One region of the Streptomyces sp. NPDC007346 genome, then DNA from elsewhere that is predicted to be linked to it. Evidence: riboswitches for the same ligand, from Rfam matches in the RefSeq annotation. Region 1 holds a riboswitch; each other region holds the start of a gene.
The links. A riboswitch is a leader RNA that binds a small molecule or an ion and turns the genes downstream of it on or off. The one in region 1 is predicted to bind cobalamin.

Region 1 (7,340 bases):
GGCGTCCAGGCCGGCGCCGCGGTCCGGCGCGAGCGCGGGGCGCTGCTCGTCGGCCGCCGGGTCGCCGGTGTCCGCCGCCTTGCCCGCCCCGTACGGCACTTCGCAGCGCTCCTCGTGGAGTTCGGCGATGCGCTGGGCGAGGAGGTCCAGCAGGGCGGGCACGGGGACCGGGCCCGCGGAGAGCTGGAGGAGGGAGAGCACCTGGGGCACGGCCTCGACGGCTTCGGCGACCGCACCGGTCTCGATGCCCTCGGGCGCCGCGTGGACGAGCGACCAGGCGTCGAAGAGCGCCACCCAGCCGCGCAGCACGGCCGAGTCGTCCCGGTCCCAGGCCCGCAGCCGCCAGCCGGGGCGGGCGGTGTCGCCGTGCAGCTCGACGAGGCCGGCCAGCCGGGCCCGGTCCCAGCCCGCACGCACCTGTGCCGGGGAGAGCTCCAGGGCCGTCGCGGCCCGTTCGAGTGCCTGGGCGGCGAGCGGGGCGGAGCTGCCGGGGGCGGGGGCGCCGGCCGCCCAGTGGGCGATGCGTACGGCGTCGGCGAGGACCGCCCTGGCCTGGCGGGCCAGTTCCGGGCGGGGCGGGGTGCCCTCGGGGGGCCGGGGGGCCGGCCTGGTGCGGCGGGTGGACACGGCCCTGCGGGCGGTGGCGAGGGGTCGCGGGCGGACAAGTCGCAGCCTGGAGTCGCGCGGGGTACGGGACGTCACGGGAGCAGTCTTGCCCCTGACGGCCCGAAAGCCCAAACGGAAGGCGTCTCACCGCCGCGCGCACGGTTACCGGCGGTGCGGCGACCAAAGGGACCGATCCCCGCATCGCCTCACATCAAGGGCGTGAGGAAGCGCCTGAGGGCCTCTTCGTAGCGGCCGGGGTCGGCGTTCCACATCGACGCATGCGGAGCCTGCCGCACGGTGTGGAGGCCGACCAGGTCCGGGCGGCGGGCCGCGAGCTCCTGGGAGGGGCCCCAGGGGGCGATCGTGTCGTCCGGGCCGTGCAGGATCAGCGTCGGGGCGGGCAGCGTGCCGGGCACGGAGGTGTCCAGGAGCGGGGCCGAGGTCATCCCGGTCCGGCCCTGGGCGGCGCGCACGGCCAGCGGCAGCAGGGCGGCGGGGACTCCGCGGGCGGCGGCCAGGGCACGCAGGGTGGTCTGCCAGTCCATGACCGGGGAGTCCAGGACGAGGCCCTCGACGCGCTCGCGCAGCGGGGAGTCGACCGCGGCGTGCAGGGCCATGGAGGCGCCGGTGGACCAGCCGTAGAGGATCACCTTCCGGGCGCCGTAGCGCACGGCGAAGCGCATGGCGGCGTCCAGGTCGCGCCATTCGGAGGCGCCGAGGTGGCTCAGGCCGTCGGCGGGGCGGGGGGCTCCGGCGTCCCCCCGGTAGGCGATGTCCAGCACCGGGATCCGCATGCCGCTCAGAAAGCCCATCAGGTTCATGGGGTGCTCGCGGGTGGTGCCGAGGCCGTGTGCGGCGATGACCCAGGTGTCGCGGTCGCCGGGCACCCACCAGGCGGGCAGTCCGCCGAGTTCGCCGGGGATCTCGACCTCCCGGTACTCCAGGCCGAGGGCGCTGCCCGGGTCCCCGCGGTACAGCTCGGGGGTGAGGCGGACCTTGGCGCCCGGTTCCAGGATGCCGTGGGTGACCCGCTCCAGAGTGCGCACGACGGTGTCGGCGGTGGACTCGGCCCCCTCGACGACGGGCCCGACCACGGCGTGGACGCCGGGGCCCTCGATCCCGTACGTGCCGGGACGGAGCGCCGTGAAGGAGCGGGTCAGGGTGATCCGCCCGATCGCCGTGGCGTGCACGGTGAGTCTGCGGTCGGCGGGGAGGGGGCGTCTGGGCGCCGCCTTGAGGGCGGCGTCGCTGGCGTACCGGCCGGCCGCGACCGCTGCCGCGCCGGCGCCGAGGATCGTGGTGACGGCCGTTGCCGTCGCAGTTGCCGGGCGCACCGCTCCAGTGTCGTGGGGCGGGCGGCGCGATGCCAGTGGACGGGGCCGTCCGGTGCGGGGCGGGCGTGTCGCGGTCCGGGGCGGGCGGGGGCCCCGGCGGTGGGGTCCGCCGCGCGAGGTCCCCTCTCAGCCCGGCTGCCCGTACCCCTTGAGCGCCTCGGTCACCTCGGCCAGCTGGGCTTCGTCGAGCAGGGCAGGGGTGCGGCCCGGTACGGCGCTCGCGGTGAGCCAGAGGCGGCAGAGCCACTCCAGCTGCGCGGTGCGCTCGTAGGCCTGGTCGAGGGTGGAGCCGTAGGTGACGGTGCCGTGGTTGGCCAGCAGGCAGCCGGTACGGCCCTGAAGGGCGGTGAGCATGGCGTCGGCCAGCTCCGGGGTGCCGTAGCGGGCGTAGGGGGCGGTGCGGACGGGGCCGCCGAGGATGGCCGCCGCGTAGTGCACGAGCGGCACCTCGGTGACGAGGGTGGAGACGGCGGTGGCGTGCACCGCGTGGGTGTGGACCACGGCGGTGGCGTCGGTCTCCCGGTGGATCGCGAGGTGGAGGGGGAGTTCGCTGGTCGGCCTGAGCCTCCCGAGCACCTGCCGTCCGCTCAGGTCGACCCCGACCGCGTCCCCGGGTCCGAGCCGGTCGTAGGGCACCCCGCTGGGGGTCACCAGGACCAGGTCTCCGACGCGGGCCGACACATTGCCGGAGGCGCCGACGACCAGCCCGTCGGCGGCGCTCCTGCGGGCGGTGTCGACCACCTCCCGCCAGGCCCGGACGACTGATTCCGGCTGCTGCTCGCTCATGGGGCGAGCGTAGGCGCGGGGGCGCGGAACCGGAACGGCCTGCCCCACGTGACCGGGATCTCCTCCAGGGCCGAAACCGCTGTCAAAAACTTCCCCAACGGGGGGCAAAGGGCAGACCAGCGGGTGCCCCACCGGCCCCCCGTGGCCTCTCCCGCACACAAGCGGAACCACCGCACTCCGATTGGGGTCACCACAGCGCCCTGCCCAGTTCATCTTCCGTTCACCCAGGTTGCCTACGGTCCACGAGCCACTGACGTCGAACGATTGCCTGGGTAAATGGAACACATCACGCTGCTGCTTGCGATTGTGGTCGTAACAGCTCTCGTGTTCGATTTCACGAACGGTTTCCACGACACCGCCAACGCGATGGCGACCACCATCTCGACCGGCGCGATGAAGCCCAAGACAGCGGTGGCCATGTCCGCCGTTCTCAACCTGATCGGCGCGTTCCTGTCGGTGGAGGTCGCCAAGACGATCTCCGGCGGGATCGTCAACGAGGACGGCATCAGAACCGAGGTCATCTTCGCGGCGCTCGTCGGCGCCATCCTGTGGAATCTCCTGACCTGGCTGGTCGGCCTGCCCTCCAGCTCGTCCCACGCCCTGTTCGGCGGTCTGATCGGCGCCGCCGTGATGTCGGCCGGCTGGTCCTCGATCAACGGCGGCACCGTCGTCACCAAGGTGCTGCTCCCCGCCATCGCCGCCCCGCTGGTCGCCGGTCTCGCCGCGATGCTGGCCACGCGGCTGACGTACCGCATCAACCGGAACGTCACCGACCCGAACCAGCTCAAGTCGACGGCGAAGGGCTACCGGGCCGGGCAGATCGCCTCGGCCGGTCTGGTCTCGCTCGCCCACGGCACCAACGACGCCCAGAAGACGATGGGCATCATCACCCTGGCCCTGGTCACCGGCGGTGTCCTGGCCCCCGGTTCCAACCCGCCGATGTGGGTCATCGTCTCCGCCGGTATCGCCATCGCGCTCGGCACCTACCTCGGTGGCTGGCGCATCATCCGCACCATGGGCAAGGGCCTGACCGACCTCCGGCCGCCGCAGGGCTTCGCCGCCCAGACCAGTGCGGCGACCGTCATCCTGGCCTCCTCGCACCTCGGCTTCTCGCTCTCCACCACCCAGTCCTGCTCCGGTGCCGTGATGGGCGCGGGCCTCGGCCGCAAGGGCGGCGTGGTCCGCTGGTCCACCGCCACCCGGATGTTCGTCGCCTGGGGCCTGACGCTCCCGGCCGCGGGCCTGGTCGGCGCGGGCGCCGAGTTCCTCACCAAGCAGGGCCCGTGGGGCATCACCGTCACCGCGCTCCTGCTGGTCGGCGGCTCCTTCGCCATCTGGCTGGCCTCGCGCCGCCAGCCGGTCGACCACACCAACGTCAACGACACGGCCGTCGACGGCACGGACATCGACGGCTCGGCCACCACCGGGGAGCCACAGGGCGTCGTCACCACGGCCATCGCCGCGGTCCAGCCGCCGCCCATCGGTCCCCTCCCCACCGACCTCATGACCACCATCCCGGCCCCGACCGCTGCGCCCGACGACACGGCGCGGCCCTCGGCCACGGTGTAAGGACAGATCCGTATGAAAATCGACTGGGCAGCTCTCGCCTCCGTCTTCGGTGTCAGTCTCGTGGTCACCGTCGCGCTGGTCGGCCTCTTCACCGTGGGCATCGTCGCCCTCTCCAAACTGTCGGCCCCGGTCGGCAGCAGCTCCTCCGGCGGGTCGACCGTCCTGGCGCGCACCGGCGCGTACGCCTCCTTCGCGCTGTGCGCGGCGGCGGTCGCGTACGGGATCTATCTGATCGTCGCCTGACGCGCACCCAGCGCACTCCCTCGGGCCGGGCACACTCCTGTGTGTCCGGCCCGATGTGCGTCTGCGCACACTGGCCCTCCGCTGGTCAACAGCAAGTTGACGGCTGTTCTCGCAGCGTGGTGGACTGCCGGAGCCATTTACGGCGACAGCAGAGGAAGCCGGTGCGAATCCGGCGCGGTCCCGCCACTGTCACCGGGGAGCACTCCCCCACACCGGATGTCACGGCCCTCGCCACGCGGGCTGGAAGGCCGGGGGAACTGCGGATCCGGAAGCCAGGAGACTCTCGTCGCCGGTCACGTCGAACCAGGGCGCGGACCCTGAGTTAAGGACTTAACGCCATGTCTGGCCGCCGAGCGCCGCATCCCGTACCCCCCGACGCCGGAACCTCCCGCCCCACGACGGCCTGACGCCGTGCGTGTCGATCGCGTCTTCGCGTACGGCGCCACCGCCGGGATCATCGCCGACGCGGCTCTCGGCGACCCGCGCCGGGGCCATCCCGTCGCCGGTTTCGGCCGGGCCGCCGCGCGGGTGGAGTCCCTGCTGTGGCGCGACGACCGGGGCCGGGGCGCGCTGCACACCCTCGTGTGCGCCGGAGGCGCCGTCGGGGCCGCCGCACTGGCCGCCCGTGCCGTACGGACACGCCCCGCGCTCGCCGTCGCGCTGACCGCCGCCACCACCTGGTCGGTCGTCGGCGGTACGTCGCTGGGCCGGGAGGCCCGCGCCATCGGGGGCGCGCTGGCCGCCGGGGACCTGGACGTGGCCCGGGAGCGGCTGCCGCATCTGTGCGGGCGTGATCCGCAGGCCCTGGACGGGCCGCAGATCGCCCGCGCCGTCGTCGAGTCGGTCGCCGAGAACACCTCGGACGCCGTCGTCGGCGCGCTGGTGTGGGGGGCGATCGGCGGGGTGCCGGGACTCGTCGGCTTCCGGGCCGTGAACACGCTCGACGCGATGGTCGGCCACAAGTCGCCCCGCCACCGCCGTTACGGCTGGGCCTCCGCCCGCCTGGACGACCTCGCGGGGTGGCCCGGTGCCCGGCTGACGGCCGCGCTGGCCGTGGTGGGCGGGGGCAGGCCCCGTCAGGCCGTACGCGCCTGGAGGGCCGACGCGGGGCGCCACCCGAGCCCGAACGCGGGCCCGGTGGAGGCCGCGTTCGCGGGGGCGCTCGGCGTACGGCTCGGCGGGACGCTGGCGTACGCCGGGCGCGTCGAGCACCGGCCGGTCCTGAACGGGGAGGCCGGGCGAGAGGTGCGGAGCGCCGACATCGAACGTGCGGTGCGGTTGTCGCGCCGGGTGGGGGTGCTGGCCCTCGGCGTGTGTGTGGTGGGCCGGATGGCCGTGGGACGGATGGCCGCGGGGCGGTCGTCCACCGGACGGAAGCGGGGGCGGGCATGAGCGGCGGGCTGCTGGTGGCGGGGACCACCTCGGACGCGGGCAAGAGCGTCGTCACGGCGGGCATCTGCCGCTGGCTGGTGCGCCGGGGCGTGAAGGTCGCGCCGTTCAAGGCGCAGAACATGTCCCTCAACTCCTTCGTGACCCGCGAGGGCGCCGAGATCGGGCGCGCCCAGGCGATGCAGGCGCAGGCCGCCCGGGTGGAGCCGACCGCCCTGATGAACCCGGTCCTGCTCAAACCCGGCAGCGACCGCTCCAGCCAGGTCGTCCTGATGGGGAAGCCGGTCGGGGAGATGAGCGCCCGTGGCTACCACGGCGGCCGGCAGGAAGCGCTGCTCGGGACGGTCGTGGACTGTCTGGAGCAGCTGCGGTCGACGTACGACGCGGTGATCTGCGAGGGCGCCGGGTCGCCGGCCGAGATCAACCTGCGACGGACCGACATCGTGAACATGGGCATCGCGCGGGCCGCGAAGTTCCCCGTGCTGGTGGTCGGGGACATCGACCGGGGCGGGGTCTTCGCCTCGTTCTTCGGGACCACGGCGCTGCTGAGCGCCGAGGACCAGTCGCTGGTCGCGGGGTACCTGGTGAACAAGTTCCGGGGCGACGTCTCGCTGCTGGAGCCGGGCCTGGACATGCTGTACGGGCTCACCGGGCGGCGGACGTACGGGGTGCTGCCGTACACCCACGGCCTCGGCATCGACGAGGAGGACGGTCTGCGGGTCTCCCTGCGGGGTGCGGTACGGGAGTCGGTCGTGGCTCCCCCGCACGGCGAGGACGTGCTGCGGGTCGCGGTCTGCGCGGTGCCGTTGATGTCGAACTTCACGGACGTGGACGCGCTGGCCGCCGAACCGGGCGTCGTCGTGCGGTTCGTGGACCGGGCCGACGAGCTGGCCGACGCGGACCTGGTCGTCGTGCCCGGCACACGCGGCACGGTGAAGGCGCTGGCCTGGCTGCGGGAGCGGGGCCTGGCGGACGCCCTGGTGCGGCGGGCGGCGGAGGGCCGGCCGGTGCTGGGGATCTGCGGCGGGTTCCAGGTGCTCGGTGAGCGCATCGAGGACGAGGTGGAGTCGCGGGCGGGGGTCGTGGACGGGCTGGGGCTCCTTCCCGTACGCATCCGGTTCGACCGGGCCAAGACGCTGGCGCGGCCGGTGGGTTCGGCGCTCGGGGAGCCGGTGGAGGGGTACGAGATCCACCACGGGGTGGCCGATGTGCGGGGCGGCGAACCGTTCCTGGACGGGTGCCGGGTGGGGTCGGTGTGGGGGACGCACTGGCACGGGTCGCTGGAGAGCGACGCGTTCCGGCGGCGGTTCCTGGTGGAGGTGGCCGGGGCCGCGGGGCGGCGGTTCGTTCCCGCGCCGGACACGAGCTTCGGGGTGCTGCGGGAGGAGCAGCTGGACCGGCTGGGGGATCTGG
Region 2 (7,340 bases), on a different contig from region 1:
TCCGCTGCGGGCCGGCCGCTGCCTGCCACCCACTGCGTGCTGCCTGCTGCGTGCCGCCTGCCGCCTGCCGTTCAGCGTCGTGGCAGGAACCGTACCGAAGGACGTCCGTCCGGCCCGTCGGGTGTGACGACCGCCCGGACCCCGTAGACGTCCTCGATGAGCTCCTCGGTGATCACCTCGGCCGGGGTGCCGCCGGCGATCACCCGGCCCGCCTTCATCACGGTGATCCGGTCGCAGAACATCGCCGCGAGGTTGAGGTCGTGCAGGGCGATCACGCTGGTGAGGGGCAACTCGGCGACCAGGGCGAGCAGTTCCAGCTGGTGCTGGATGTCCAGGTGGTTGGTGGGCTCGTCCAGGAGGAGTTCGCGGGGCTGCTGGGCCAGGGCGCGGGCGATCTGCACGCGCTGGCGTTCGCCGCCGGACAGGGTGTGCCAGGACTGTGCGGCCCGGTCCGCGAGGCCGGTGCGCCGCAGGGCGTCGGTGACGGCCTCCTCGTCGGTACGGTCCGGGGCGGACCAGGCCCGGCGGTGCGGGATGCGCCCGAGGCGTACGACGTCCAGGACGCTGAGGTCGACCTGGGTGACGGCGTGCTGGTCGACGACGGCGATCCGGCGGGCCACGGTACGGCGGCCGAGGCCGGCGAGCGGGTCGCCGTCCAGGGTGACCACGCCGGTGTCCGGGGCGAGCAGGCCCGCGAGGATCCGCAGCAGGGTGGACTTGCCGGAGCCGTTGGGGCCGAGCAGGCCGACGGTGGCGCCGGGCGGCGGGGTGATGGCCACCCCGTCGAGGATGAGCCGGCCGCCCGCCTCCCGGCCGACCCGCTCGGCGCGCAGCCCTCCGGAACCGTTCAGGGTGTGGCTCATGGCGTGCTCCGGGTGCGGTACAGGACGAGGACGAAGGCGGGTACGCCGATCAGGGCGGTGACGACGCCGACCGGTACCTCCTGCGGGTCCAGGACCGTGCGGGCCAGGGTGTCGACCCAGACGAGGAAGATCGCGCCGGCGAGTGCGGTGACGGGCAGGAGGCGCCGGTGCCCGGAGCCGGTGAGCGCGCGGGCCGCGTGCGGGAGCACCAGGCCGACGAAGCCGATCGCCCCGGCCGAGCTGACGAGTGCCGCGGTCAGCAGGGCGGTGGTGCACAGCAGCACGATCCGGGTGCGGGCGACGTCGACGCCGAGCGCCGCGGCGGCGTCCTGCCCGAAGGCGAAGGCATCGAGCGTACGGGCGTGGGCCAGGCAGACGGTCAGGCAGACGGCGAGGACGGCGGTGCACAGGGCCACCTCGCTCCAGCCGACCCCGCTGAGCGAGCCGAGCAGCCAGAACAGCACCCCGCGGGTCTGCTCGGCGTCGGCGGAGGTCATCACGACGAAGGAGGTCAGGGCGGAGAAGAGCTGCATCGCGGCGACACCGGAGAGCACCACCCGGTCGGTGGTGGAGCCGAGGGTGTGGCTGAGCAGCAGCACCAGGGCGAACGAGCAGATGGCCCCGACGAAGGCCCCGGCCGACAGCGACACCGCTCCCCCGCCGACGCCCAGGACGACCACCACGACCGCCCCGGTGGAGGCCCCGGAGGAGACGCCGAGGACGAACGGGTCGGCGAGCGGGTTGCGCAGCAGGGACTGCATCACCGTGCCGCACACCGCGAGCCCGGCGCCGCACACGGCGGCGAGCAGGGTGCGGGGCATGCGCAGGTTCCAGATGATGCCGTCCCGGATCGGGCTCAGCTCCGAGGTGCCGAAGCCCAGGTGGGAGGCGACGGCGGACCAGACGTCGGGGACGGAGATCCGGGCGGGCCCGATCGTGACGGCGACCGCGACGGAGAGCAGCAGGAGCAGGAGACCGCCGATCCAGAGCAGCGCCGCGAGCGGGCCGCCGCTCCACACCGGGCCCGGCGCCACCCGTGGCGCGGGCGCCTTCGGGTCCACGGCCTCCCGCACCGCCCCCTTGCCGCCGCTCACCCCGTGGGCCCGAAGGTGCGCAGAGCGGCGGCGACGCTCTCCAGGCCCTCGACCGTCCGGATGGTGGGGTTCATGGCCTGGCCGCTGAGCAGCACGTACCGGCGGTTCCTGACGGCGTCCATGGTCCTGGTGACCGGGTTGGACTCCAGGAACTCGATCTTCTTCTCGGCGCTCTCGGCGGTCTGCGTCGTGCGGGTCAGGTCTCCGATGACCAGGACGTCGGGGTTGCGGTCGGCGACGGTCTCCCAGCTGATCTGGGGCCATTCGTCGTGGGTGTCGTCGAAGACGTTCTTCGCGCCGAGCTCCCGGGTGATGACACCGGGGGCGCCGCAGCAGCCCGCGAGGTAGGGGGCCTTGGAGTCGGAGAACCAGTAGAGGAGGGAGGTGTCCGACGCGTCGACGCCGTCGGTGGCCTTCTCCACGCGTGCCTGAAGCTTCTTCACCAGGGCGTCGCCGCGCTCGGGGACGCCGAACACCTGGGACAGTTCGCGGACTTCGGTGTAGACGCTGTCCATGGTGAGGGGTGCGGTACGGGCTCCGTCACCGCCGCCGCTGTTGTCCTTGCCGATGCAGTCGGCGGGCGAGATGTAGGTGGGGACGCCCAGCTTCTCGAACTGTTCGCGGGGGGCGACACCGCCCTTGGCGAGAGTGGAGGCGAAGGAGGCGGTGACGAGGTCGGGCTCCTTGTCGAGGACCTTCTCCGAGGAGGGCCGGTTCTCGGAGATGCGCTCGACGCTCCCGTCGGCCTTCTCCAGGCCCTTCATGACCGGGTCGGTCCAGGTGGCGGTGGCCGCGAGCCGGTCGGCGAGGCCGAGCGAGAGGAGGATCTCCGTCGATCCCTGGTCGACGGAGACGGCTCGCTGGGGCGGCGCCTTCACGGTGACGGTGCGCCCGCAGTTCTCGAGGGTGAGCGGGAAGCCGTCGGCCTGGCCGCCGCCGTCGGCGGACGACGTGGTGGACCCGCCGCCGCAGGCGGTGAGCAGGACGGCGCCCGCCGCGAGCAGGGCGGCGGTGCGTATCGGAGCAGGCGTGGACAGCACGGAGGACCTCGGTGTCTCTGGGCCCAGCCGCGGAGCCCGTCGTACGGTTCCCGTGCCCCGGTGCGGGGCGCGGGTGCCAGCAGGTCTTCGGACTCGGGTTCGTCCGGGCGGGACGCCTTCCCGGAGCACGTCCGTGCTCCAGTGGCCGTGGCCCCGCCCGTCCCCCTCACCGCTGCGCGTCAGTTCCGGTCTCGCACCGGATTCCCTGACCCCGTCGCTGGGGTTCGACTGGCCCCGGCAAGCTATCACGGCTCTTCGTGCAGCTCAGAGCCGGTACGCGGACCGGTCCGCGCGGGCCGGTGCGGCGCGGGATCGTCCCGCCGCACCGGCCCGGCCGCCCCTTTACGGAGCCTCCAGGGCGATCACCGCGTTCTGTCCGCCGAACCCGAAGGAGTGGCTGACGGCCCGCCGTACGGGCAGTTCGCGCGGGATCTTGGTGACGCAGTCGATGGTGAACCCGGGGTCGGGGGCGTCCAGGTTCGCGATCGGCGGGACGATGCCGTGCTGGAGGGTCAGGACGGTCAGCCCCGCCTCGATCGCGCCGGCCGCCCCCATGCAGTGGCCCAGTACGCCCTTGGGGGCGGTGACGGGCGGCCGGTGCGGGTAGGCCCGGCTGATGAGGGCGGCTTCCGTCGCGTCGTTCAGGGGGGTCGAGGTCCCGTGCGCGTTGACGTGGTCGACGTCTTCGGCCCGCCAGCCCGCGTCGGCCAGCGCCGCGTCGACGGCGGCCTGTGCGACCTGCCCGGAGGGGTGCGGGCTGGTGGGGTGGTGGGCGTCGGTCGTGGCGCCGGCGCCGGCCAGCAGCGCCCGGGGGGCCGCTCCCCTGGCACGGGCGTCGGCGGCCCGCTCCAGGACCATGATCGCGGCGCCTTCGCCCATGACGAGTCCGGCCCGGTCGGCGGCGAAGGGGCGGCAGAGGCGGGCGGGGTCCCCGTCCCCCGGTGCCGCCGCGCCCGAGCGGGCGAAGCCGGTCATGGCGATGGGGAAGACGGTCGACTCGGTGGCTCCGGCGATCGCGATGTCGCACCGGCCCAGCGCCAGCATGTCGCGGGCCACGGAGAGGGCGGTCACCCCGGAGGAACAGGCCGTGCACGGTGCCAGGCTGGGGCCCGTGGCCTTCATCTGGATGGCGATCTCGGCCGCGGGCATGCTCGGGATGGTGAGCAGGATGCCCGAGGGCGAGGTGGCCTCGGGGCCGCGCCGCTCCAGGGCGACGGCCTGATCGGTGAGTCCGGCGGATCCTCCGCTGCTGGTGCCGACGACGACGGCGACGCGGGCGCCGTCCCAGCGGGCGGGGTCGAGCCCTGCGTCGGTCACCGCCTCCCGTGCGGCGAGGACGGCGAGCTTCACGTACCGGCCCATGCGGAAGGCGGTGCGGCCGCCCACCGCGTCGTCCAGGTCGATGCCGGAGACCGTGCAGGCGAAGTCGACGGCGCAGCCGTGCAGTTCGGGGACGGTGCGCGCGAAGGACTCCCCGCGGCGGACCCCGTCCCAGGTGGTGTCGGTGGTGTGGCCGGCCGGGGTGATCATCCCCAGGCCGGTGACGGCGATGGCGGGTCGGTTCATCGGGTGTTGCTCACCGGCACCGCACTGCCCGCCGCCTCGCCGCCGACGGCCGCGTCGATGAACGCGGAGATGTCGGCCAGCGTGGCGTCCTTGTAGAGCTTCTCGGAGTCGGCGGTGATGCCCAGGGTCTCCTTGATGATGACGGCGAACTCCGCGACCGCCAGGGAGTCCATCTCCAGGCTGTCCATCGTGGAGTCCGGCAGGATTTCGACTACGGGCACCTTGAACGTCGCGGTCAGCACCTCGGTGATCTTCGGGTGGATGGTCTGGGTCTTCACGGTGTTTCCTCTCATCGGCGGCTCATCGGCAGCTCGTCGGCGACTTGATGAAGGGCGGGTGGTCGAACGCGACCCCACCGCCCGATGTAACTGGATGACGATCCTCCGGTTACGCCTTGGGGCGAACCGATTCGTCTACGCTCACCTGCGGCTTCTCGAACCATCGGGAGAGCATCGATGTGGTTCCCCAGTACGCCAGCAGCACTCCGCGGGTACCGAGCGCCGCCACCTTCTCGCGCAGCGGACGGCGCTTGCTGCCACAGGCGGGCCGGCGGAATCCCGCCGTGCGGCCCCGGTGCCACGGCCCTTCCGGGTCGTCGTAGGCGTCCGCGTAGCCGGGGCCCGCGATCGGCCAGTCCGACATCAGGCGCTCCGGCAGCGCGAACGACTTCACCAGGTCGGGGGCGTGCCGGGCCACGGTCGCGATGAGCCGCTCCACCGCGTCGGGCAGCAAGGTGACCTGTTCGGCGGTCAGCCGTCCGGCCGCCAGCAGGTCACCGCTGTTGCGGGCGACCCACTGGAGGGCGAAGAGCCGGTGGAGTTCGGTCAGGCGCTCGCGGGCCGGCCCCTCGGGCAGGGAGGCCGCGGCCTGCTCGTACGCCTCGCTCGCCTGCCGGTAGCCGTACGCCTCCACCCCGCGCAGCGCGGGACCCGACGCCGCGTTCCACCGGCCGAGCGGGTCGCCGGCCGGGGCGGCCCTCATCCGCTCCCGGGCGCGGTCGAACCAGATGTCCTCCACCGCGGCGAGCAGCCGGCCCAGGAAGCGGGGGTCGTCCAGCTCGCCGGGCCGCCCGTCCTCCTCGTCCTCGCGGACCGTGACGCTGAACAGCATCTCGGCGGCGGCCTTGGCGTGTACGGCGAGGTTGTCGCCCTCGGCGGTGATCGCGCCTTCGATGCCGGTGAACAGCTCGGTCATGCCGTTGTTCTCCAGCAGCCCCTGCGCCCCGCACCGCTCCCGGCACTCGACGATGACGCCGCGCGCCTGCCAGGTGATCCACCCCTTGGCGACGGCGACCAGGCGCTCCGCCTCGTTCCGGTCGGGTTCGGGGGCGGACTCCCAGCGGTCCAGCGCCCTGCGGTGCAGCAGGCTCATGGCGAAGACGGTGGCCATCGCCCCGGCCAGCGGGCCGTGGTGGGAGCGGTGCTCGTAGACCGGCATCCGCTGGGGGGCCCGCGGCCCGGAGACCAGCCGGTGGCCCGCGTAGCGGACGGCGATGGCGAGGCTGACCCGGGCGGAGCCGACCGCGCAGGCGCTCATCGAGAGCTTGCCGGGGGTGACCCGCCCGATGGAGAGCAGGAACCGCCTGCGCTTGCTGGCCAGTTCGCTGGTGAACCGCCCGTCCTGACCGACCCGCCCCTGGTCCCCCGCGAGCAGTGCCTCGCGCGGGACGAAGTACCGGTCGAAGGAGGTCAGGCAGTGGTCGACCGGGGAGCCCATCCGGGCGGGCAGCCGCCGTACCCGTACGCCGGGCAGGGCGCTGACCTCGTCGGTGAGCGGGGCGAGGAAGAGGAAGACCCCGTGGTCCGTGCCGTCGGCGACGAGCCGGGCGGCCACCACGCCGGTCTTGGGGCCCCCGGCGGGGCTGGTGTTGGGCATGAACTTCTGGGCTCCGGCGTGCGGGGTGTGCAGGACGAAGCCGTCGCGTTCGGGGTCGTACGTCGCGGTGGTCTCGACGGCCGCCGCGTCGTTGCCGTGCGCCACCTCCGTACAGAGGAAGGTGCCGATGGACCGCAGCTCCAGGAAGTCCGAGAGGTCGCGCGGTGTGCGCGGGTCGTGGTCGAGGAGGCTGCCGAGGAAGAGGTTGTAGTGGATGCCGGCGACGGTGGTCAGCGACGGGTCGACCGGGCCGAGCCATTCGTGCAGGGCGGCCAGTGCGCGGGGGTCGGCGGCCAGCCTGGCGCCGCAGTCGAGCGTGTCGTTGAGGATGCGGAGCCGGTGGTAGGCGAGGTCGAGCCGTTCGTCGGGGGTGCCGCCACCGGAACGCCGAAACGGTTCTGTCGTGAGCAGCCGACGCCAGAACGCGTGCTCCTGGCGGAAGTTGTCGCCGTAGAGCACTCGGGTGAGCAGAGCGTCCGTGGAGGGCAGGGATGGTTCATGCATGGATACGGTCACGACAGAGTAACGATCAAGGAACGGTGAGGACACCCCTCACCGTTCCCGAACAGCCCTGCGGGGTCAGGTGCGTTGGAAGGCGAGCGCCACGTTGTGCCCGCCGAAGCCGAAGGAGTGGCTCACCGCCCGCTCGACCCGCTGGTGGCGGGGCTCCTTCACCACGCAGTCGAGCGGGAAGGCGTCGGGGAGGGAGTCCAGATTGGCGATCGGCGGGATGAGGGAACGTTCCAGCGTCAGGACGGTGGCGACCGCCTCGATCGCGCCCGCCGCCGCGAGGGTGTGTCCGACGACGCCCTTGGGCGCGGTGACCGGCGGGCGGTGCGGGAAGAGCCGGGAGATGAGGGCGGTCTCCATGGCGTCGTTGAGGGGGGTGGAGGTGCCGTGGG
Region 3 (7,340 bases), on a different contig from region 1:
GCCGTACCGCCGACGCGCTCAGGGAACGCCTCGCCGCCCGCCACGGCATCACCGTCGTGGTGACCGCCCCCGAACGGGCCGCCGACGCCCGCCGGTTCGACCCCGACAGCGGCCTCCTGCTGATCTCGCCCCGGCTCAACGAGGCCCAGCGCGCCTTCCAGCTGGCCACCCAACTCGCCCTGCTGGAGCACGGATCGCTGCTCGACACCCTGGTCGCCGGCGGTGAACTCGCCTCCGGGCAGGCCGCCGGTCTGGCCCGCATCGGCCTCGCCAACTACTTCGCCGGCGCCCTGCTCATGCCGTACGCCGCCTTCCACCGCGCCGCCGAGGAGCTGCGCTACGACATCGAACTCCTCCAGGCCCGCTTCGGCGTCGGCTTCGAGACGGTCTGCCACCGCCTCAGCACCCTCCAGCGCCCCGGCGGCCGGGGCGTGCCCTTCTCGTTCCTGCGTGTCGACCGGGCGGGCAACATCTCCAAACGGCAGTCCGCCAGCGACTTCCACTTCTCCCGGCTCGGCGGCACCTGCCCGCTCTGGACGGTCTACGAAGCGTTCTCCGCGCCCGGCCGCATCCTCACCCAGGTCGCCGAAATGCCGGACGGCAAGCGGTACTTCTGGGTGGCCAGGACCGTGACGCGCGGCGGATTCGGGCACCGCGCGCCCAGGGCCGACTTCGCCGTCGCGCTCGGCTGCGAACTGCGCCACGCCCACCGCCTGGTGTACGCCGAGGGCATGGCCCTGGACGCGCCCGGCTCCGCGACACCCATCGGGCTCGGCTGCCGGATCTGCGAACGGCGGGACTGCGCCCAGCGGGCCCGGCCTCCGGCCGGGGGCCGGCTGGCCGTCGACCCCGACCGGCGCACCCATGTGCCGTATCCGGTGGTCGCCGACGGCTCGGCCGCGCCGGACGAGCGCCCCTCGTAGTGGCCCGCGGCGGGTGGACCGCGCTCACGGAGGTCAGCGGTGCGTGAACTCCGCGGGCCGCTTCTCGGTGAACGCCTTCATGCCCTCCTTCTGGTCGGCCGTCGCGAACACCGCGTGGAACAGGCGGCGTTCGAAGCGGACGCCCTCGGCGAGGGTGGTCTCGAAGGCGCGGTTCACCGCCTCCTTCGCCATCATCGCGACGGGCGCCGACATGCCGGAGACGGTGTCCGCGACCGCGAGCGCCTCCGCCAGCAGGTCCGCGTCCGGGACGATCCGGGAGACGAGACCGGCCCGCTCGGCCTCCTCGGCGTCCATGTTCCGGCCGGTCAGGCAGAGGTCCATCGCCTTGGCCTTGCCGACCGCCCGGGTCAGCCGCTGGGAGCCGCCGATGCCGGGGATCACCCCGAGCCGGATCTCCGGCTGCCCGAAGACGGCCGTGTCCGAGGCGATCACCAGATCGCACAGCATGGCCAACTCGCAGCCGCCGCCCAGGGCGTAGCCCCGTACGGCGGCGATCGTCGGCGTACGGAGCTGACCGAGCCGGTCCCAGGCGGTGAACCAGTCGCTGAGGTACATGTCCATGTAGCTCTGCGGCTGCATCTCCTTGATGTCCGCCCCCGCCGCGAACGCCTTCGCCCCGCTGCCGGTGATGACGATGCAGCCGACGTCCGGGTCCCGGTCCAGCGCCTCGGTCGCCTCGACGGTCTCGCGCATGACGTCCAGGCTCAGCGCGTTGAGCGCCTTGGGCCGGTTCAGGGTGAGCAGGGCGGTACGGCCCCGGCGCTCGACCAGGATGGTTTCGTAGGGGCCCGGGGTGGACGCGCTCTCGTTCCCGCCGCTCTTGCCCGAGCCGTTCTCGGTCTCACTGTTCTCGCTCACGTGGTGGCGCCCTTCTGCGTATCGGTGGTGCTCGGTGAAGCCGCCCGGATGGCGCGGACGATTCCCGAGAAGTCCTGGTCCGCCCCGGCGCCCTCGGCGAACCGTGCGTACAACTCGGCCGCACGCAGACCCAGTTCGGCATCGATGCCGCCCGCGCGCAGGGCGTTGGCGGCCAGGGAGAGGTCCTTCGCCATCAGCGGTGCGGCGAAGCCGGGGCGGTAGTCGCGGTTGGCCGGGCTGGTGGGGACCGGGCCGGGGACGGGGCAGTTGACGGTGAGCGCCCAGCACTGGCCGGAGGCCGCCGACGCCACGTCGTACAGGGCCTGGTCGGAGAGGCCGAGGCTCTCGGCGAGCACGAACGCCTCGCTGACGGCGATCATGGAGACGCCGAGGATCATGTTGTTGCAGATCTTCGCCGCCTGCCCGGCACCGCCCGCCCCGCAGTGCACCGCCTTTTTGCCCATCACGGACAGCAGCGGCTCGGCCCGCGCGAACGCGGACTCCTCGCCCCCGGCCATGAAGGTCAGCGTGCCCGCCTCCGCGCCCACCACCCCGCCGGAGACCGGGGCGTCCAGCGAGCGGTGACCGGCCGCCGCGGCCGCCGCGTGGGCGGCGCGGGAGTCGGCCACGTCGATGGTCGAGCAGTCGACGAACAGGGTCCCCGGGCGGGCCGCCGCGAGCAGCCCCTGCTCCCCGTAGAGCGAGAGGACATGGCGTCCGGCGGGCAGCATGGTGATCACCACATCGGCCACCGCGGCGGCGTCGGCGGCGGACCCCGCCCGCTCCACCCCGCTCGCCACGGCGGTCGCCAGACAGGTTTCCACCAGGTCGTGGCCGAGCACCCGGTGCCCGGCCCGCACCAGGTTGGCGGCCATCGGGCCGCCCATGTGGCCCAGGCCGATGAACGCGACGGTCGTGGTGGTGGTCACCAGGGCACCTCCTGCGGTGAGTCGTCCGCGGCGAGGGAGAGCCCCTCGTCGCCGGTCGGAGCGAAGTAGCGGGCCACGTCCGCGTCGGTGACCTCCACGAGCGTGCCGGGCGACCAACGAGGTGTCCGGTCCTTGTCGATCACCTGGGCCCGGATGCCCTCCACCAGGTCGGGGGAGGCCAGGGCCGCGTACGAGACGCGGTACTCCTGCTCCAGCACCCGCTCCAGCGGACCGAGTTCGCGCGCCCGGCGGAGCGCGGCGAGGGTGACCTTGAGCGCGGTGGGCGAGCGCCCGAGGATCGCCTCGGCCGCCTCACCGGCCGCCGGGGCGCCGGAGGCGAGCAGCCGCTCCACGATCTCCTCGACCGTGTCGGCCGCGTAACAGTGGTCGATCCAGGCGCGGTCGGCCTCCAGTACCCCCGCAGGCGGCTCCTGGACGTGGCGGCCCAGCACGGAGGCCGGCGGCTCGGTCCGCAGCCCGGCGAGGAACGCGGGCAGGTCGTCCACCGGTACGAAGTGGTCGGCCAGCCCGCACAGCAGGGCGTCCCGGGCCCCCACCACCGCACCCGTCAGAGCGAGATGGGTGCCCAGCTCGCCGGGGGCCAGCGCCAGCAGATACGTGCCGCCGACATCCGGCACGAAACCGATCCCGGTCTCCGGCATGGCCACCTTGGACCGCTCGGTGACGATCCGGACACTGCCGTGCGCCGAGACGCCGACTCCGCCGCCCATCACGATGCCGTCCATGACCGCCACGTACGGCTTCGGATAGCGGGCGATCGCGGCGTTGAGCCGGTACTCGTCGCGCCAGAACGCGGCCGACGCCCTGCCGCCCGCGCGGGCGTCCTCGTAGATGGACCGGATGTCGCCGCCCGCGCACAGGCCGCGCTCCCCGGCCCCGGTGATGACGACGGCTCCCACCTCGGGGTCGTGCTCCCACCGCTCCAGGGCCGCCGCGATCGTCTCCACCATCGGGTGGGTGAGGGCGTTGAGCGCCCTCGGCCGGTTCAGGGTCAGCACCCCCGTACGCCCCTCGGTGCGGGCGAGCACGAGCTCCTCGCTCATCGCAGGGCTCCCGTCAGGCTCCGGGCCACAATCACGCGCATGATCTCGTTGGTCCCTTCCAGGATCTGGTGGACCCGCAGGTCCCGCACGATCTTCTCGATGCCGTACTCGGCCAGATAGCCGTAGCCGCCGTGGAGTTGGAGCGCCCGGTCCGCCACCGAGTAGCCGGTGTCGGTGGCGAAGCGCTTGGCCATCGCGCACAACTCCGGTGCCCCGCCCACCTTCCGGTCCAGCGCCTCGGCGGCCTGCCGCAACAGGGCGCGGGCGGCGGCCAGTTCGGTCGCCATGTCGGCCAGCCGGAACTGGAGCGCCTGGGAGTCCAGCAGCCGGCCGCCGAACGCCTCCCGGTCCGCGAGATGGGCCAGGGAACGGTCCAGCGCGCTCTGCGCCCCGCCCAACGAGCAGGCGGCGATGCCGAGCCGGCCGCCGTTGAGACCGTTCATCGCGATGCGGAAGCCCTCGCCCTCGGCGCCCAGGAGCCGGTCGGCCGGGACGCGGACCCCGTCCAGCACGACCTGCCGGGTGGGCTGCGCGTTCCACCCCATCTTCTTCTCGTTGGCCCCGAACGAGAGTCCCGCATCGTCCCGTTCGACGAGGAACGCGGAGATCCCGCCGGGCCCGTCCTCGCCGGTGCGGGCCAGCACGATGTAGAGGTGCGTGGCGCCCGCCCCGGAGATGAACTGCTTGGTGCCCGTCAGGACGTAGTGGTCGCCGTCGCGCACCGCACGGGTGCGCAGCGCGGCGGCGTCGGAGCCGGCGCCCGGTTCGGTCAGGCAGTAACTGCCCAGCTGCTCCATGGTGCAGAGCTCCGGCAGGTACCGGACGCGCTGGTCCTCGGAGCCGTACCGGTCGACCATCCAGGCGACCATGTTGTGGATGGAGAGATAGGCCGCCACGGACGGGCAGCCGGTGGCCAGGGCCTCGAAGACGAGGACCCCGTCCGAGCGGGACAGCTCCGAGCCGCCCACATCCTCCCGTACGTACACGCCTCCCAGGCCGAGCCCCGCCGCCTTCCGCAGGACGTCGACGGGGAAGTGCTTGTCCTGGTCCCAGGCCACGGCGTGCGGGGTCAGGTGCTCCTGGGCGAAGTCGAGTGTCGTCTCGACGACCGCGAGCTGGTCGTCGCTGAGCAGGGTGGTCACGGCGGTCACCCCATGGTCGGAATCGTGAAGCTCGCGCCGTCCCGGATCCCGGAGGCGGGCCAGCGCGAAGTGACGGTCTTGGTACGGGTGTAGAAGCGGATGGCGTCCGGTCCGTGCTGGTTGAGGTCGCCGAAGCCGGACCGCTTCCAGCCGCCGAAGGTGTGGTACGCCACCGGGACCGGGATCGGCACGTTGACGCCGACCATGCCGGTGTCGACCCGCCGGGTGAAGTCGCGCGCGATGTCGCCGTCCCGGGTGAAGAGGGCGACGCCGTTGCCGTACGGGTGCTCCGAGGGCAGCCGCAGCGCCTCCTCGTAGTCCGCCGCGCGGACCACACAGACGACCGGGCCGAAGATCTCCTCCTGGTAGACCCGCATGTCCGGGGTGACCCGGTCGAAGAGCGTGGCGCCCGCGAAGAACCCCTCCTCATGGCCCTCCAGCGTGAAGTCCCGCCCGTCGACGACCAGTTCGGCACCCTCCTCGACGCCGAGGTCGACATAGCCGCGCACCCGGTCCACCGCGTCGCGCCCCACCAGCGGCCCGAAGTCGGCGTCGGGGTCGTCCGAGCGGCCGATCCGCAGCTCGGCGATCCGCTCGGTGAGCTTGGCCACCAGCGCGTCGGCGGTGTCCTCACCGACCGGGACGGCGACCGAGATCGCCATGCACCGCTCACCCGCCGAGCCGTAACCGGCGCCGATCAGCGCGTCCACCGCCTGGTCCAGGTCGGCGTCCGGCATCACGATCATGTGGTTCTTCGCCCCGCCGAAACACTGCGCCCGCTTGCCGTGGGCGGCGGCCGTGGCGTAGATGTGCGCGGCGATCGGCGTCGAGCCGACGAAGCCGAGCGCCTTGACGCGCGGGTCCTCCAGCAGGGTGTCCACGGCCTCCTTGCCGCCGTTGACGACATTGAGGACCCCGGGCGGCAGCCCCGCCTCCAGGAAGAGTTCGGCCAGCCGCAGCGGCACCGACGGGTCCCGCTCCGAGGGCTTGAGGATGAAGGCGTTTCCGCAGGCCAGAGCGGGTGCGGCCTTCCACAGGGGGATCATCGCCGGGAAGTTGAACGGGGTGATGCCCGCCACCACTCCCAGCGGCCGGCGCAGCGAGTGGACGTCGATCCCGGAGCCCGCGTTGTCGCTGAACTCGCCCTTCAGCAGGTGCGGGACACCGGCGGCGAACTCCACCACGTCCAGCCCGCGCGCGATGTCGCCGTGCGCGTCGGCCACGGTCTTGCCGTGCTCGGAGGAGAGCAGCCGGGCCAGGGAGTCCTTCTCCTTCTCGACCAGCTGGAGGAAGCGCAGCAGGACGCGGGCCCGGCGCTGCGGGTTCCACTCGCCCCATTCGAGCTGGGCCTCGGCGGCGTCGGCGATGGCCGCCTCGGTCTCGGACCGGCCGGCCAGCGGCACCCGGGCCTGGATGCGGCCGGTGTTGGGGTCGTAGACGTCGCCGTAGGTGCCCGAGGTGCCGGGTGTGTGCTTGCCGCCGATGAAATGGGTGAGTTCGCGGACCATGGAAGCCTGCTCTCGTCGGTGAGATCGTCAGGAGAGAACCGGGGATGGCGCACAGCTCCCACCGGCACACGCACCGGTCGGGTGCGCGTGGTCGCGGAAGGGCCTGCCGTCGGGGACGCGAAGGGCGGGGGCCGTCAGGGGGCGGGGAGAACCGCTCGCCGGGACGGGCCTGCGGGGCCGTGGGTGCGGACCGGTGCCATGCGTGTCTGCTCCATCCTCGTGGAAACACGGAACATCCCGCGGCCGGTATCCTGACTCCCGGATCAGCGCGCGTCCTCATGCCTTCCCGACGGCGCCTGCACCGTCAGTGGCGTGTCCTGCGAGGACGAACTCCCCGGTCACAGTGGCGGGACCGCGCCGGATTCGCACCGGCTTCCCTGACACCACGGGCCTTGAGGGTGCCCGGCTCCACGCCGGCCACCCCGCTGCTCACGAACATATAGTTGGACGTCCTAGTAAGTCCACCCCACCTCGCCCCCGGCGCGATTCCCGGCACCGCTCCTGGCATGATCGGCCGACATGAGCGACGCACCACGCCACATCCTCGTCATCGGCATGGGAGCCGGCGACCCCGACCACCTGACCCTCGCCGCGGTGAAGGCGATGCGCAGGGCGCAGGTCTTCTTCGTGCTCGGCAAGGGCCGGGAGAAGGAGTCCCTGACCCGGCTGCGGCGCGACATCCTGGCCGAGCACCTCACCGGCCCCTACCGGGTCGTGGAGGCCGAGGACCCCTGGCGGGACCGCACCCAGGGCGACCGGGGGCGCTACACGTCGGCGGTGCACGACTGGCGCCACCGCCGCGCCGACATCTGCGAACGCCTGATCACCGAGGAGCTGGCGCCGGGGGAGTGCGGGGCCTTCCTGGTGTGGGGCGACCCGTCCCTGTACGACAGCA
Region 4 (7,340 bases), on a different contig from region 1:
CGGAGGTCAGCTCCGGGACTCGTGCGCCCGGATCACTCCGAGCCCGTGCCCGAGGGTCGGGCACTCGGCGGTGAGGTCGTTGCCCCGCACCAGATAGTCGTGCACCCGCCCGTCGGCGGGCCGCTCGACGGCCCGGTACAGCGTGCCGTTCACGGTGATCGTCCAGTCGTCGCCGTCCTGGGCCCACCCGACTGTCTTCTTCATATGGCGCTTCCCTCGCTCGTCGCCGCCGCGGGTCGGCGGCCGTGTATTGGCAAGAAGAACGGCCTGTGGCGCTCTGTGGTTCCGGTCCGCCTACGCCATTCGGTTACATCTGAGTCACTGGCTCCGCACAGTCGAGGTCAGCGACCTGACCGGCAGTCAGGGAGCGGGTGGCGAACGGCCGAACGGATGAGGAAGGCCTGTGGTCGCCGGCCGAGGCGGAGCTGCACGGCTGGGGCGGCGCTCCTCGTCCTCGCGGCGCTCGCGCTGCTCCCCGCGGCGTTGCTGCCGGGCCGGCCGCACCGCGCCGGAACGCCCGGGGAACGGCCGGACGTGACCCGGAGGGGAGGCGCCCGTGTCTCAGATCACCGTCCGAAGTCTGAACAACGGTGTGCGCCGGGTGGTCGTCCCCTTAGGCTGACCGGTGCAACTGGTTCGCCCTGCCCGCCAGGCAGGGTGCCGTAAGAGGGAACCCGGTGGGAATCCGGGACTGCCCCGCAGCGGTGAGTGGGAACGACCGCCGTCATACGCACTGGGCCCGGCCGGGTCTGGGAAGCGACGGCCAGTAGGTGTCTGCCCCGGCAGACGTGCCCGCGAGTCCGAAGACCTGCCCGTTGCCCGCACGCGACCGATCGCGTGCGGAGTTCCCGGTGACCTCGTGGGCGGGTCGGCGTAACCGTCGGGTGGACGGACACGGTCAACGTGTCGGTTCTCCACCCGATACGTCACCCCTTCGCGTCCGCGTCCCGTCCCGGGATCAGCTGGAGACATGCTCGCGAAGGAGAGTCACGTGACAGCGAAGCCCGCAGCCGCGGCAGCACGGGCCACCGTGTACGGCTACCCCCGCCAGGGTCAGAACCGTGAACTGAAGAAGGCCATCGAGGGCTACTGGAAGGGCCGCGTCGACGCGGACACCCTCCGGCAGACCGCCGCCGAACTGCGCCGGGGAACCTGGCAGCAGCTCGCCGAGGCCGGAGTCCACGAGGTGCCGACCGGTGATTTCTCGTACTACGACCACGTCTTGGACACCAGTGTCATGGTCGGCGCTGTCCCCGAGCGGCACCGCGAGGCGGTCCGCACCGACGCCCTCGACGGCTACTTCGCCATGGCCCGCGGTACGCAGGACGTGGCCCCGCTCGAGATGACCAAGTGGTTCGACACCAACTACCACTACCTGGTGCCCGAGTTGGGCCCGGACACGGTGTTCACCGCCGACTCCTCCAAGCAGGTCGCCGAGTTCGGGGAAGCCCTCGCGCTGGGCCACACCCCGCGCCCGGTGCTGGTCGGCCCGATCACCTACCTCCTGCTCGCCAAGGCGGCCCCCGGTGTGGCCGCCGACTTCGAGCCGCTGACCCTGCTGGACCGGCTCCTGCCGGTGTACGCCGAGGTCCTCGCCGACCTCCGGGCCGCCGGCGCCGAATGGGTGCAGCTCGACGAGCCCGCCCTCGTCCAGGACCGCACCCCGGCCGAGCTGAACGCCGCCGCCCGCGCCTACCGCGAGCTCGGCTCCCTCACCGACCGGTCCAAGCTGCTGGTCGCCTCGTACTTCGGGCGGCTCGGCGAGGCGCTGCCGGTGCTCGCCAAGTCCCCGGTCGAGGGGCTCGCGCTGGACTTCACCGAGTCGGGCGCCGCCAACCTGGCCGACCTCGCCGCGGCGGGCGGACTGCCCGGCAAGCGCCTGGTCGCGGGCGTCGTCAACGGCCGCAACATCTGGATCAACGACTACGAGAAGTCGCTCGCCACCCTCGGCACGCTCCTCGGCCTCGCCGACCACGTCGACGTCTCCGCCTCCAGCTCCCTCCTGCACGTCCCGCTGGACGCCGGGGCCGAGCGGGACATCGACCCGCAGATCGCCCGCTGGCTCGCCTTCGCCAAGCAGAAGACGGAGGAGATCGTCGTCCTGGCGCGCGGTCTGTCCGGCGGCACCGAGGCCATCACCGCCGAACTCGCCGCCAACCGGGCCGACCTGGCCTCCCGTACCGACGCCGTCATCACCCGCGACCCGGCCGTCCGGGCCCGTACCGCGGCGATCACCGACGCCGACGGCCGCCGCTCCCAGCCGTACGCCGAGCGCACGGTCGCCCAGCGAGCCCACCTCGGGCTGCCGCTGCTGCCGACGACCACGATCGGCTCGTTCCCGCAGACCACCGAACTCCGCACCGCCCGCGCCGACCTGAGGGCGGGCCGGATCGACGAGGCCGGGTACGAGGAGCGCATCAAGGACGAGATCCGCGAGGTCCTCTCCTTCCAGGAGAAGGCCGGACTCGACGTCCTGGTCCACGGCGAGCCCGAACGCAACGACATGGTGCAGTACTTCGCCGAGCAGCTCACCGGCTACCTGGCCACGCAGCACGGCTGGGTCCAGTCCTACGGCACGCGTTACGTCCGGCCGCCGGTCCTGGCCGGCGACATCTCGCGCCCCGAGCCGATGACGGTGCGCTGGACGGCGTACGCGCAGTCGCTGACCGAGCGCCCCGTCAAGGGCATGCTCACCGGTCCGGTCACCATGCTCGCCTGGTCCTTCGTCCGTGACGACCAGCCGCTCGGCGAGACCGCCCGCCAGGTGGCCCTCGCCCTGCGCGACGAGGTGAACGACCTGGAGGCGAACGGTACTTCGGTGATCCAGGTCGACGAGCCCGCGCTGCGCGAGACGCTGCCGCTGCGGGCCGCCGAGCACGCCGCGTACCTGGAGTGGGCGACGGAGTCCTTCCGCCTGGCCACCGCCGGGGTACGGCCGGACACCCAGATCCACACCCACATGTGCTACGCGGAGTTCGGCGACATCGTCCAGGCCATCGACGACCTCGACGCCGACGTCATCAGCCTGGAGGCCGCCCGCTCCCACATGCAGGTCGCCCGCGAACTGGCCGTCCACGGCTACCCCCGTGAGGCCGGACCGGGCGTCTACGACATCCACTCCCCGCGCATCCCGAGCACCGAGGAGGCAGCGGCCCTGCTGCGCAAGGGACTTGAGGCCATCCCGGCCGAGCGGCTGTGGGTGAACCCCGACTGCGGCCTGAAGACCCGGGGCTGGCCCGAGACCCGGACCTCCCTGGAGAACCTGGTCGCCGCCGCGCGGGAGATCCGCGCGGAGCTGCCCACCGAAACGGCATGACCCGACCCGGTGCATGATCCGACCCGGTGCGGGGGCGGCCACCACCGCCCCCGCACCGGGTCGCCCGGCGCCGTACGCCGCCCGGTTCGGCCCCCGACTGCGTTCGGCCGAACGGCAGTTCGGCGCCCATCGATCGGACCGTGTGCGTGAGGGCATTCCTCCGCGCGGGCGGAGTTAGGTTAGCCTAACCGGCGAACCCCGGTGGTGGATCTTCCCCTGGCCGGGGTCGCCCTGCGCGCGGGCATCACCGTCGCCCGCCGTGCACTCCGACCGAAGGGCTTCGCCATGCCGCGCTCCAAGGGGCCGCTGTCCGCCGAACTCCCCCCGGGGCGTGCGGTGTGAGCGCCGGTACGGGAGACCTCCTCGCGGGCGGCGTACCCGGCCCCGGCCACCTGCGCACCCTGACCGCCCTCGTCCTGGACACTCTGGAGAGCGCCGCCCGGACCCGGGGCGGGCCGCTGCCCGCCGGGGGACCGGACGCCGTGGCCCGGCGGACCACCGACCTGTGCGCCCCGGTGCTGCCCGAGGAGGGCGTCGGTGCCGAGGCCGCGCTCGGGGACCTGGTGCGCGCGGTCGCCGAGGGGGCCGCCGACCCGGCCGACCCCGCCTGCGTCGCCCATCTGCACTGCCCGCCGCTGGCCGTGGCGGTCGCCGCCGACCTGGCGGGGGCGGCCCTCAACCCGTCGATGGACTCCTGGGACCAGGCGCCCGCCGCCGGCGTCATCGAGGATCTGACCACGGCCGCACTGGCCCGGCTCGTCCACCCGGACGCCCCCGCGCCCGACGCCCTCATCACCAGCGGCGGCACCGAGTCCAACTTGGTCGCCCTGCTCCTCGCCCGCGAACGAGCGGGAGCGTCGGGGCCGTTGCGGGTGGTGACCGGTGCCAACGCCCATCACAGCGTGCACCGCGCCGCCTGGATGCTCGGCCTCCCCGCCCCGGCCGTCGTCGCCTGCCACGACGGCCGGATCGACCCCGCCGGCCTGGACCGCACCCTGTCCGGGCTCGGCGGCGGACCGGCCCTGGTCGTCGCCACCGCCGGAACCACCGACGAGGGGCGCATCGACCCGCTCCCCGAGATCGCCCGGATCGCGGACCGGCACGGCGCCGAGCTGCACGTCGACGCGGCGTACGGCGGCCCGCTGCTGTTCAGCGAGCGACTGGCGCCCCGGCTCGCCGGTCTCGACCAGGCCGTCTCCGTAACGTTCGACCTGCACAAACTCGGCTGGCAGCCGGTCGCCGCCGGGGCGCTGGCCGTCGCGGACACCGCCCTGCTCGCCCCGCTGTCCCTGCGCACCGACTACCTCAACGCCGACGACGACACCGAGGCCGGACTCCCCGACCTGCTCGGCCGCTCGATCCGTACGACCCGGCGCCCCGACGCACTGAAGATCGCGGTCACCTTCCGGGCCCTGGGCCGCCGTGGACTGGGCGAACTGGTCGAGCACTGCGTACGTACGGCGGAGGAGTTCGGCCGGGCCGTCGACGCGCACCCCGCACTGCGCCGCCGGCCCGGCGAGATCGGGATCAGCACCGTGCTGTTCCGGCCGGCGGTCGCCGACGGGCTGGAACCGGAGGCGGGGGACGCCGTCGTCGCCGAGGTCCGCCGTACGCTGCTCGTGGACGGGCGGGCCGTCCTCGGGCGGGCGGTGGCCGAGGACGGTGACGGGCGGCACCGGCTGTGGCTGAAGGCCACCCTGTTGCACCCGGAGGCCGGGGGCGCCGACCTGCTGCCGCTGCTCGACCTGGTGACGGAGGCGGCGGAGCGGGCGGCGGCCGAAGGGGGCGACGGCGTCGGCGGAGTCGGCGGGAGCGATATTGAGGTCCGGGCGACGGAAAGGCTGTCGCCATGACGTTGCCGATGCGCACGAACCTTGTGGGAGGAACCCGATGACGCCCGGACCGCGAACCCCGCCCCTCGACCTGCTCGGGGTGGGTGCGGGGCCCTTCAACCTCTCGCTCGCCGCGCTCGCCGACGGTGTGCCAGGCCTGCGCAGCGCCTTCCACGAGCAGCGCACCGCCTTCCACTGGCACCCCGGACTGCTCATCGAGGGCGCCACCCTCCAAGTCCCCTTCCTGGCCGACCTGGTGAGCCTGGTCGAGCCCACAAGCCCGTGGGGCTACCTCAATTACCTCAAGACCCGCCGCAGACTCTTCCCGTTCTACTTCGCCGAGCGCTTCCACATCCACCGCTCCGAGTTCGACAACTACCTGCGCTGGGTGAGCACCGAACTGCCCTCCACCCACTTCGGCCACCGCGTCGACGCCATCGCCTGGGACGCGGGGCAGGGCGCGTTCGCCGTCGACGTCACCCGGCTCGGTCCGGACGGCGAGACCCTCGGGGGCGGGCCGACCCATGCGCGTCACCTCGCCCTCGGCGTCGGCACCGCGCCCTACGTCCCCGAATCGCTGAGGGCCCTGGCGGCGGACCCCGTCGCCCTCGTCCTGCACTCGGCCGACTACCTCGCCCAGCGGGACCGGCTGCTCGCCGCCCGGCACGTCACCGTCGTCGGCTCGGGACAGTCGGGCGCCGAAGTCCTGCTGGACCTGCTGCGGTTGCGGCCCGAAGGCGCGGAGGGGCTCACCTGGCTCGCCCGTACCCCGGCCTTCGCGCCCATGGAGTACAGCAAGATCGGCCTGGAGCAGTTCACCCCGGACTACACCCGCTACTTCCACGGGCTCCCGCAGGCCACCCGGGACCGGCTGCTGCCCAGCCAGTGGCAGCTCTACAAGGGTGTCAGCGGGGACACGCTGGGGGACATCCACGACGAGCTGTACCGGCGCAGCCTCGGCGGCGACTGGCCCGACGTCACCCTCACCCCCGGCATCGAGGTCACCGGCGCCACCACCACGGACGGCGGCCGCATCGAACTGGCCGTCGAGCACGGCCAGCAGGAGGCCCGGGGAAGGCTCACCACCGACGCGGTCGTCCTCGCCACCGGGTACCGGGAGCGCCCCGTCGACACGCTGCTCGCCGCCCTGGACCCGTACATCGTCCGCGACGACGCCGGGCGCCCCCAGGTCGACGAGGCCCAACGACTGGTCCTCGCACCGGAGATCGAGGGATCCGTCTTCGTACAGAACGCGGAACGGCACACCCACGGGGTCGGCGCCCCCGACCTGGGCCTGGCCGCCTGGCGCTCCGCCGTCATCATCAACTCACTGACGGGCAAGGAGACTTACCCCCTCCCGGGCCGTACCGCCTTCACCACGTTCGGCCTCGGCGCGGAGCACCGCATCGGGGCGCCGGACCGTATGGCGCAGCAGCGGCGGTAACGGCGCTGGGCCGCGCGGTGTGGTCACCGTGCGGCCCAGGGCGGGGTTGGCGTGGGTGTCAGCCCTTGCGGGTGTTGATCTCTTCAGTGAGCTGGGGCACGACGGTGAAGAGGTCACCGACGACGCCGTAGTCGACGAGGTCGAAGATCGGGGCCTCGGCGTCCTTGTTGATCGCCACGATCGTCTTCGAGGTCTGCATCCCCGCCCGGTGCTGGATCGCTCCCGAGATACCCGAAGCGATGTACAGCTGCGGGGAGACCGACTTGCCGGTCTGCCCGACCTGCGAGGTGTGCGGATACCAGCCCGCGTCCACCGCCGCCCGCGAAGCACCCACCGCGGCCCCCAGCGAGTCCGCGAGCGCCTCGATCAACGCGAAGTTCTCCGCCCCGTTGACCCCACGACCACCCGAGACCACGATCGCCGCCTCGGTCAGCTCCGGACGCCCCGTCGACTCACGCGGCGTACGCGAGGTCACCCGCGTCCCCGTGGCCGCCGCCCCGAACACCACCTCCAGCACCTGGACCGCACCCGCGGCCGCCACCGGCTCGACCGGGGCCGAGTTCGGCTTCACCGTGATCACCGGCACCCCCCTGGAGACCCGGGACCTGGTCGTGTACGAGGCGGCGAACGCCGCCTGCGTCGCGACCGGGCCCTTGCTGTCGGCCTCCAGATCGGTGGCATCGGTGATGACGCCCGACCCGATCCGCAGCGCCAGACGAGCGGCGACCTCCTTGCCCTCCGCCGAGGA

Region 2: another riboswitch for cobalamin. It lies ahead of AB0917_RS21140 (ABC transporter substrate-binding protein); the one in region 1 lies ahead of AB0917_RS21865 (cobalamin biosynthesis protein).
Region 3: another riboswitch for cobalamin. It lies ahead of AB0917_RS09305 (CoA-acylating methylmalonate-semialdehyde dehydrogenase); the one in region 1 lies ahead of AB0917_RS21865 (cobalamin biosynthesis protein).
Region 4: another riboswitch for cobalamin. It lies ahead of metE (5-methyltetrahydropteroyltriglutamate--homocysteine S-methyltransferase); the one in region 1 lies ahead of AB0917_RS21865 (cobalamin biosynthesis protein).

What each region holds. Positions count from the first base shown of each region.
Region 1 is NZ_JBEYKR010000086.1:21,549-28,888, reverse strand. It holds gene AB0917_RS21890 (hypothetical protein) at 1-627, opposite strand, end outside; gene AB0917_RS21885 (hypothetical protein) at 813-1,940, opposite strand; gene AB0917_RS21880 (class II aldolase/adducin family protein) at 2,067-2,726, opposite strand; gene AB0917_RS21875 (inorganic phosphate transporter) at 3,003-4,295, shown strand; gene AB0917_RS21870 (hypothetical protein) at 4,308-4,538, shown strand; cobalamin riboswitch at 4,689-4,821, shown strand; gene AB0917_RS21865 (cobalamin biosynthesis protein) at 4,950-5,930, shown strand; gene AB0917_RS21860 (cobyric acid synthase) at 5,927-7,340, shown strand, end outside.
Region 2 is NZ_JBEYKR010000081.1:23,644-30,983, reverse strand. It holds gene AB0917_RS21150 (ABC transporter ATP-binding protein) at 72-863, opposite strand; gene AB0917_RS21145 (iron chelate uptake ABC transporter family permease subunit) at 860-1,882, opposite strand; gene AB0917_RS21140 (ABC transporter substrate-binding protein) at 1,954-2,997, opposite strand; cobalamin riboswitch at 3,058-3,245, opposite strand; gene AB0917_RS21135 (beta-ketoacyl-[acyl-carrier-protein] synthase family protein) at 3,340-4,563, opposite strand; gene AB0917_RS21130 (acyl carrier protein) at 4,560-4,841, opposite strand; gene AB0917_RS21125 (acyl-CoA dehydrogenase) at 4,951-6,942, opposite strand; gene AB0917_RS21120 (beta-ketoacyl-[acyl-carrier-protein] synthase family protein) at 7,018-7,340, opposite strand, start outside.
Region 3 is NZ_JBEYKR010000021.1:50,783-58,122, reverse strand. It holds gene AB0917_RS09330 (short-chain fatty acyl-CoA regulator family protein) at 1-923, shown strand, start outside; gene AB0917_RS09325 (enoyl-CoA hydratase) at 957-1,718, opposite strand; gene mmsB (3-hydroxyisobutyrate dehydrogenase) at 1,799-2,731, opposite strand; gene AB0917_RS09315 (enoyl-CoA hydratase/isomerase family protein) at 2,728-3,795, opposite strand; gene AB0917_RS09310 (acyl-CoA dehydrogenase family protein) at 3,792-4,946, opposite strand; gene AB0917_RS09305 (CoA-acylating methylmalonate-semialdehyde dehydrogenase) at 4,943-6,445, opposite strand; cobalamin riboswitch at 6,669-6,848, opposite strand; gene cobF (precorrin-6A synthase (deacetylating)) at 6,965-7,340, shown strand, end outside.
Region 4 is NZ_JBEYKR010000021.1:42,479-49,818, reverse strand. It holds gene AB0917_RS09290 (hypothetical protein) at 7-204, opposite strand; cobalamin riboswitch at 616-831, shown strand; gene metE (5-methyltetrahydropteroyltriglutamate--homocysteine S-methyltransferase) at 992-3,316, shown strand; gene AB0917_RS09280 (hypothetical protein) at 3,518-3,658, shown strand; gene AB0917_RS09275 (aminotransferase class V-fold PLP-dependent enzyme) at 3,655-5,169, shown strand; gene AB0917_RS09270 (SidA/IucD/PvdA family monooxygenase) at 5,207-6,592, shown strand; gene AB0917_RS09265 (electron transfer flavoprotein subunit alpha/FixB family protein) at 6,651-7,340, opposite strand, start outside.